Regions from separate parts of the Bacillus mojavensis genome, predicted to be linked through region 1. Evidence: a T-box and tRNA genes for the amino acid it is inferred to sense, from the RefSeq annotation. Region 1 holds a T-box; the other holds one or more tRNA genes.
What was found. The T-box of region 1 lies ahead of valS (valine--tRNA ligase). A T-box ahead of a tRNA ligase gene usually reads a tRNA of that ligase, here a tRNA-Val.
Positions count from the first base shown of each region.

Region 2: it encodes a tRNA-Val, which carries the amino acid that the T-box ahead of valS (valine--tRNA ligase) is inferred to sense. The anticodon was not compared.

Region 1 covers NZ_CP051464.1:2,601,018-2,604,396, reverse strand. Annotated here, with positions in the region: gene cotN (spore coat protein CotN) at 18-1,043, shown strand; gene HC660_RS13660 (YszA family small membrane protein) at 1,063-1,254, opposite strand; T-box leader at 1,421-1,642, shown strand; gene valS (valine--tRNA ligase) at 1,702-3,379, shown strand, end outside.
Region 2 covers NZ_CP051464.1:2,957,989-2,961,367, reverse strand. Annotated here, with positions in the region: rRNA gene HC660_RS15580 (23S ribosomal RNA) at 1-1,480, shown strand, start outside; rRNA gene rrf (5S ribosomal RNA) at 1,534-1,649, shown strand; tRNA gene HC660_RS15570 (tRNA-Val) at 1,672-1,747, shown strand; tRNA gene HC660_RS15565 (tRNA-Thr) at 1,779-1,854, shown strand; tRNA gene HC660_RS15560 (tRNA-Lys) at 1,892-1,967, shown strand; tRNA gene HC660_RS15555 (tRNA-Leu) at 1,978-2,064, shown strand; tRNA gene HC660_RS15550 (tRNA-Gly) at 2,070-2,144, shown strand; tRNA gene HC660_RS15545 (tRNA-Leu) at 2,159-2,244, shown strand; tRNA gene HC660_RS15540 (tRNA-Arg) at 2,254-2,330, shown strand; tRNA gene HC660_RS15535 (tRNA-Pro) at 2,346-2,422, shown strand; tRNA gene HC660_RS15530 (tRNA-Ala) at 2,428-2,500, shown strand; tRNA gene HC660_RS15525 (tRNA-Met) at 2,522-2,598, shown strand; tRNA gene HC660_RS15520 (tRNA-Ile) at 2,601-2,677, shown strand; tRNA gene HC660_RS15515 (tRNA-Ser) at 2,684-2,776, shown strand; tRNA gene HC660_RS15510 (tRNA-Met) at 2,800-2,876, shown strand; tRNA gene HC660_RS15505 (tRNA-Asp) at 2,936-3,012, shown strand; tRNA gene HC660_RS15500 (tRNA-Phe) at 3,025-3,100, shown strand; tRNA gene HC660_RS15495 (tRNA-His) at 3,120-3,195, shown strand; tRNA gene HC660_RS15490 (tRNA-Gly) at 3,205-3,278, shown strand; tRNA gene HC660_RS15485 (tRNA-Ile) at 3,294-3,370, shown strand.

The sequences.
Region 1 (3,379 bases):
AAAATGTGGTGAATGGAATGGAAGATGTCCAATCGGTTCTTCAGGAATACGGACTGACGGCTCAATTTATTGAGCCAGTCAGTCCTCGTGTGTGGAAAGTGTATTCAGATTATGGGGTATTTGCGCTGAAAAAAATGAAATCGGTTCGCGGCAGACATTTTACAGATCAAATGGTGGCAATTGAGGAAAAAGGCTTTCATTCTTTTGTTCCTATTTACAGAACAAATGGGGGGGAGTTTTTCTCCGGGGGCGTACAAACGGGAGACTCCTATTACTTAATGCCTTGGCTCCAATTTGACCAAGAGGAAGAGCGGGATCAGAAACATGGCTATCTATTTAGAGAAACAGCCCGCCTCCACGAAAGAACTGCGCAAGAAATCAAGGTCAGGCGTGAAGACATTGAACGCCACTATGAACAAACGAGAAAAAAGTGGGAAAATGAAAAGATCATTTATGAACAGTTTGTAGACAGAGCGGAGAAAGAATGGTACCTTTCTCCCTTTGAACTGCAGGCTGTAACCTATTTTTCAGAAACCATTTCCGCTGTAAACTTTGCGCTTGAGCGGATTAAGGACTGGTATGAAGCGGCAAAAGAAAAAGGCACCTCAAGGGTTGTCATTAACCATGGCAGCCTGTCTATTCACCATTTTCTGTACAATGATGCAGGAACCGGATATTTTACGAATTTTGAGAGAGCGTCTGTGGGGCCGCCGCAAAACGACTTGCTCGGCTTTTATACACGAATGTTCAGCGGTTTTCCAAAAGCTTGTCCTGAGTGTGTCGATTGGTTTTATGCATATACGAAAGCATTTCCTCTGCATGAGGCTGAAATCAGTCTTTTTCTCAGTTACATGGCTTATCCGGCAGCGGTGTACAAAGTGCTGAACCGCTATCAGACCGGGAAAAGGCGCCGTGAAAAAGATGAATGTACACACTTATTAAAGGCATACTGGCAAATGAAAAATATAGAGCCGTTTGTGATGAAAATTCATCAAATTGAACAAGAGAAAAAATTTCAGGCGGAAAACGAGTCCACGTCTTAATTGGCGCGGACTTGTTTGTTTATATCCATTCCAAATGAAGCGCACAGGCTAAAAAAATCAATAGTGCGAGCAGCAAGACATCAAAGGTTGTCGGAAAGAAAATGGTTCTGATACCCTGGAAAATCGTTATCGGAATAATCACTTGCGCGGATACAAGCCGAATTTGCCTGACCCACGGCGGCAGGGAATAAGAGCTGAAACGTTTCTTCACGGTGCATCCTCCTCTACGCATTTACAAGCATCATATGTATACTTGGTCAATAGGTGCCTGCCCATCTTGTATAAGAAGCAGTATTTTTGGAAAAGATGATTGACGAATCAAAAACACTTTTACTATAATAAAGAACATAAATAAAGAATATAATGAGCTGATAGATACACCTGCTTAGAACGGGAAGAGTACAAGAAAGACGCATGCAGAGAGAGAAGCCGCTTGCTGAAAGGCTTCTTATGTTGTTTGATTGGAAGGTCGCCCGGGAGCACAATTTCTTGAAAGAAGAGTAGAGAAATTCGGGAGACCCCCGTTATCCGTTGAAGCGCATGAACTGACAAGGTTCATGAAAAAAGGTGGTACCGCGAAAGAGCTTTTCGTCCTTTTCCCAAGGATGAAGGGCTCTTTTTTCGTTCTCAGCCATTTTACACATGCTGGAGGGTTATGATGGAAACGAATGAACAAACAATGCCGACAAAATACGATCCGGCTGCGGTTGAAAAAGACCGATATGATTTTTGGCTAAAAGGTAAGTTTTTTGAAGCGGGCAGTGACCAGACAAAAGAGCCGTACTCTGTTGTTATTCCGCCGCCAAATGTAACAGGAAGACTTCACCTTGGCCACGCGTGGGATACAACGCTGCAAGACATTGTAACAAGAATGAAACGCATGCAGGGCTATGATGTGCTGTGGCTTCCGGGTATGGACCACGCCGGTATCGCGACACAGGCTAAAGTTGAAGCGAAACTTCGTGAAGAAGGCACAAGCCGCTACGATTTAGGCCGTGAGAAATTCCTTGAAGAAACATGGAAGTGGAAGGAAGAATATGCTGACTTCATTCGCAGCCAGTGGGCGAAATTAGGACTTGGCCTTGATTATTCCCGTGAGCGCTTTACGCTTGATGAAGGCTTAAACCGAGCGGTTCGCGAAGTATTCGTTAAACTATATGAAAAAGGCTTGATCTACAGAGGCGAATACATTATAAACTGGGACCCTGCAACAAAAACAGCTTTATCCGACATTGAGGTCATTTACAAGGACGTTCAAGGCGCATTCTATCACATGAGCTATCCGCTTGCTGACGGATCAGGTTCAATTGAAATCGCGACGACACGTCCAGAAACGATGCTTGGTGATTCAGCCGTTGCGGTACACCCTGAGGATGAGCGCTACAAGCACCTGATCGGGAAAACGGTTATTCTGCCTATCACAAATCGTGAAATACCGATTGTCGGCGATGACTACGTTGATATGGAGTTTGGTTCAGGTGCAGTGAAAATTACGCCTGCCCATGATCCGAACGACTTCGAGCTTGGCAACCGCCATAACTTAGAGCGCATTCTTGTCATGAATGAAGACGGCACGATGAATGAAAATGCGCTGCAATATCAAGGCATGGATCGCTTCGAATGCCGCAAAAAGCTCGTTAAAGATTTACAGGAGGCAGGCGTTCTCTTCAAAATCGAGGACCATCTGCACTCTGTCGGGCATAGTGAACGAAGCGGAGCAGTTGTTGAACCTTACCTTTCTACCCAATGGTTTGTGCGCATGCAGCCGCTTGCTGATGCAGCAATAGAATTGCAAGAGAAAGAAGAAAAAGTCAACTTTGTCCCTGACCGCTTCGAAAAAACGTATTTGCATTGGATGGAAAATATCCGCGACTGGTGTATTTCCCGTCAATTATGGTGGGGCCACCGCATTCCTGCCTGGTATCATAAAGAAACCGGCGAGCTATATGTCGGTCTTGAAGCGCCAGATGACAGCGAAAATTGGGAGCAGGATACAGACGTGCTGGATACTTGGTTCAGTTCTGCGCTCTGGCCGTTCTCCACTATGGGCTGGCCTGATCTGACAGCTGAAGATTTTAAACGCTATTATCCGACTGACGTTCTTGTTACAGGCTACGACATCATTTTCTTCTGGGTGTCACGCATGATTTTCCAAGGAATTGAATTTACTGGAGAACGTCCGTTTAAAGATGTTTTAATCCATGGTTTAATCCGTGATGAGCAGGGCAGAAAAATGAGTAAATCTCTTGGCAACGGTGTCGATCCGATGGACGTGATTGACAAGTACGGAGCCGATTCCCTTCGCTATTTCCTGGCGACTGGAAGCTCCCCTGGCC
Region 2 (3,379 bases), 360 kb from region 1:
CCTCACCATTTGAGCAATGGGGGGACGCAGGAGGATAGGGTAAGCGCGGTATTGGATATCCGCGTCCAAGCAGTTAGGCTGGGAAATAGGCAAATCCGTTTCCCATAAGGCTGAGCTGTGATGGCGAGCGAAATTTAGTAGCGAAGTTCCTGATTCCACACTGCCAAGAAAAGCCTCTAGCGAGGTGAGAGGTGCCCGTACCGCAAACCGACACAGGTAGGCGAGGAGAGAATCCTAAGGTGATCGAGAGAACTCTCGTTAAGGAACTCGGCAAAATGACCCCGTAACTTCGGGAGAAGGGGTGCTCTGTTAGGGTGCAAGCCCGAGAGAGCCGCAGTGAATAGGCCCAGGCGACTGTTTAGCAAAAACACAGGTCTCTGCGAAGCCGTAAGGCGAAGTATAGGGGCTGACGCCTGCCCGGTGCTGGAAGGTTAAGAGGAGCGCTTAGCGTAAGCGAAGGTGCGAATTGAAGCCCCAGTAAACGGCGGCCGTAACTATAACGGTCCTAAGGTAGCGAAATTCCTTGTCGGGTAAGTTCCGACCCGCACGAAAGGCGCAACGATCTGGGCACTGTCTCAACGAGAGACTCGGTGAAATTATAGTACCTGTGAAGATGCAGGTTACCCGCGACAGGACGGAAAGACCCCGTGGAGCTTTACTGCAGCCTGATATTGAATGTTGGTACAGCTTGTACAGGATAGGTAGGAGCCTTGGAAACCGGAGCGCCAGATTCGGTGGAGGCATCGGTGGGATACTACCCTGGCTGTATTGACCTTCTAACCCGCCGCCCTTATCGGGCGGGGAGACAGTGTCAGGTGGGCAGTTTGACTGGGGCGGTCGCCTCCTAAAAGGTAACGGAGGCGCCCAAAGGTTCCCTCAGAATGGTTGGAAATCATTCGCAGAGTGTAAAGGCACAAGGGAGCTTGACTGCGAGACCTACAAGTCGAGCAGGGACGAAAGTCGGGCTTAGTGATCCGGTGGTTCCGCATGGAAGGGCCATCGCTCAACGGATAAAAGCTACCCCGGGGATAACAGGCTTATCTCCCCCAAGAGTCCACATCGACGGGGAGGTTTGGCACCTCGATGTCGGCTCATCGCATCCTGGGGCTGTAGTCGGTCCCAAGGGTTGGGCTGTTCGCCCATTAAAGCGGTACGCGAGCTGGGTTCAGAACGTCGTGAGACAGTTCGGTCCCTATCCGTCGCGGGCGCAGGAAATTTGAGAGGAGCTGTCCTTAGTACGAGAGGACCGGGATGGACGCACCGCTGGTGTACCAGTTGTTCTGCCAAGGGCATCGCTGGGTAGCTATGTGCGGACGGGATAAGTGCTGAAAGCATCTAAGCATGAAGCCCCCCTCAAGATGAGATTTCCCATTCCGCAAGGAAGTAAGATCCCTGAAAGATGATCAGGTTGATAGGTCTGAGGTGGAAGTGTGGCGACACATGGAGCTGACAGATACTAATCGATCGAGGACTTAACCCAATTTCTAATGATGTCACACCTGTTATCTAGTTTTGAGAGAACACTCTCAATTGTTTGGTGGCGATAGCGAAGAGGTCACACCCGTTCCCATGCCGAACACGGAAGTTAAGCTCTTCAGCGCCGATGGTAGTCGGGGGTTTCCCCCTGTGAGAGTAGGACGCCGCCAAGCAATTGCACGTTAGTGCAATTATGGAGGATTAGCTCAGCTGGGAGAGCATCTGCCTTACAAGCAGAGGGTCGGCGGTTCGAGCCCGTCATCCTCCACCATATTTACTATACATAATATGTTTACATATGAGCCGGTGTAGCTCAATTGGTAGAGCAACTGACTTGTAATCAGTAGGTTGGGGGTTCAAGTCCTCTTGCCGGCACCACTTTTATATGATATAATATTCAAGTCTCTTGTAAGAAGAGCCATTAGCTCAGTTGGTAGAGCATCTGACTTTTAATCAGAGGGTCGAAGGTTCGAGTCCTTCATGGCTCACCATTTATATGTTGCGGATGTGGCGGAATTGGCAGACGCGCTAGAATCAGGCTCTAGTGTCTTTACAGACGTGGGGGTTCAAGTCCCTTCATCCGCACCATTTCTGCGGAAGTAGTTCAGTGGTAGAACACCACCTTGCCAAGGTGGGGGTCGCGGGTTCGAATCCCGTCTTCCGCTCCAACTATACCATCCACGCCGGGGTGGTGGAATTGGCAGACACACAGGACTTAAAATCCTGCGGTAGGTGACTACCGTGCCGGTTCAAGTCCGGCCCTCGGCATTATCATTTGCGCCCGTAGCTCAATTGGATAGAGCGTTTGACTACGGATCAAAAGGTTAGGGGTTCGACTCCTCTCGGGCGCGCCATGATTTACATGAAATCGGGAAGTAGCTCAGCTTGGTAGAGCACATGGTTTGGGACCATGGGGTCGCAGGTTCGAATCCTGTCTTCCCGACCATTCTTGGGGCCTTAGCTCAGCTGGGAGAGCGCCTGCTTTGCACGCAGGAGGTCAGCGGTTCGATCCCGCTAGGCTCCACTTGGTTTCAATATATGATTTGGCGGTGTAGCTCAGCTGGCTAGAGCGTACGGTTCATACCCGTGAGGTCGGGGGTTCGATCCCCTCCGCCGCTACCAAAGGACCTTTAGCTCAGTTGGTTAGAGCAGACGGCTCATAACCGTCCGGTCGTAGGTTCGAGTCCTACAAGGTCCACCACAATACGGAGGAATACCCAAGTCTGGCTGAAGGGATCGGTCTTGAAAACCGACAGGGGTGTCAAAGCCCGCGGGGGTTCGAATCCCTCTTCCTCCGCCATATATATCCTTACATTTTATCATCGCGGGGTGGAGCAGTTCGGTAGCTCGTCGGGCTCATAACCCGAAGGTCGCAGGTTCAAATCCTGCCCCCGCAACCAAAAAATATATCCTTTTAAATAAGGAGCGCCCGAAGGGTGCAACCAATTAAAATCAAAATGGTCCGGTAGTTCAGTTGGTTAGAATGCCTGCCTGTCACGCAGGAGGTCGCGGGTTCGAGTCCCGTCCGGACCGCCATTTAAATCATAAGGCTCGGTAGCTCAGTTGGTAGAGCAACGGACTGAAAATCCGTGTGTCGGCGGTTCGATTCCGTCCCGAGCCACCATTTACAAATATATATTTTGGCGGTTGTGGCGAAGTGGTTAACGCACCAGATTGTGGCTCTGGCATTCGTGGGTTCGATTCCCATCAATCGCCCCAAATAAAATCGCGGGTGTAGTTTAGTGGTAAAACCTCAGCCTTCCAAGCTGATGTCGTGGGTTCGATTCCCATCACCCGCTCCATTTCTATATCGTCATGGGCCTGTAGCTCAGCTGGTTAGAGCGCACGCCTGATAAGCGTGAGGTCGATGGTTCGAGTCCATTCAGGCCCACCATACCATGAC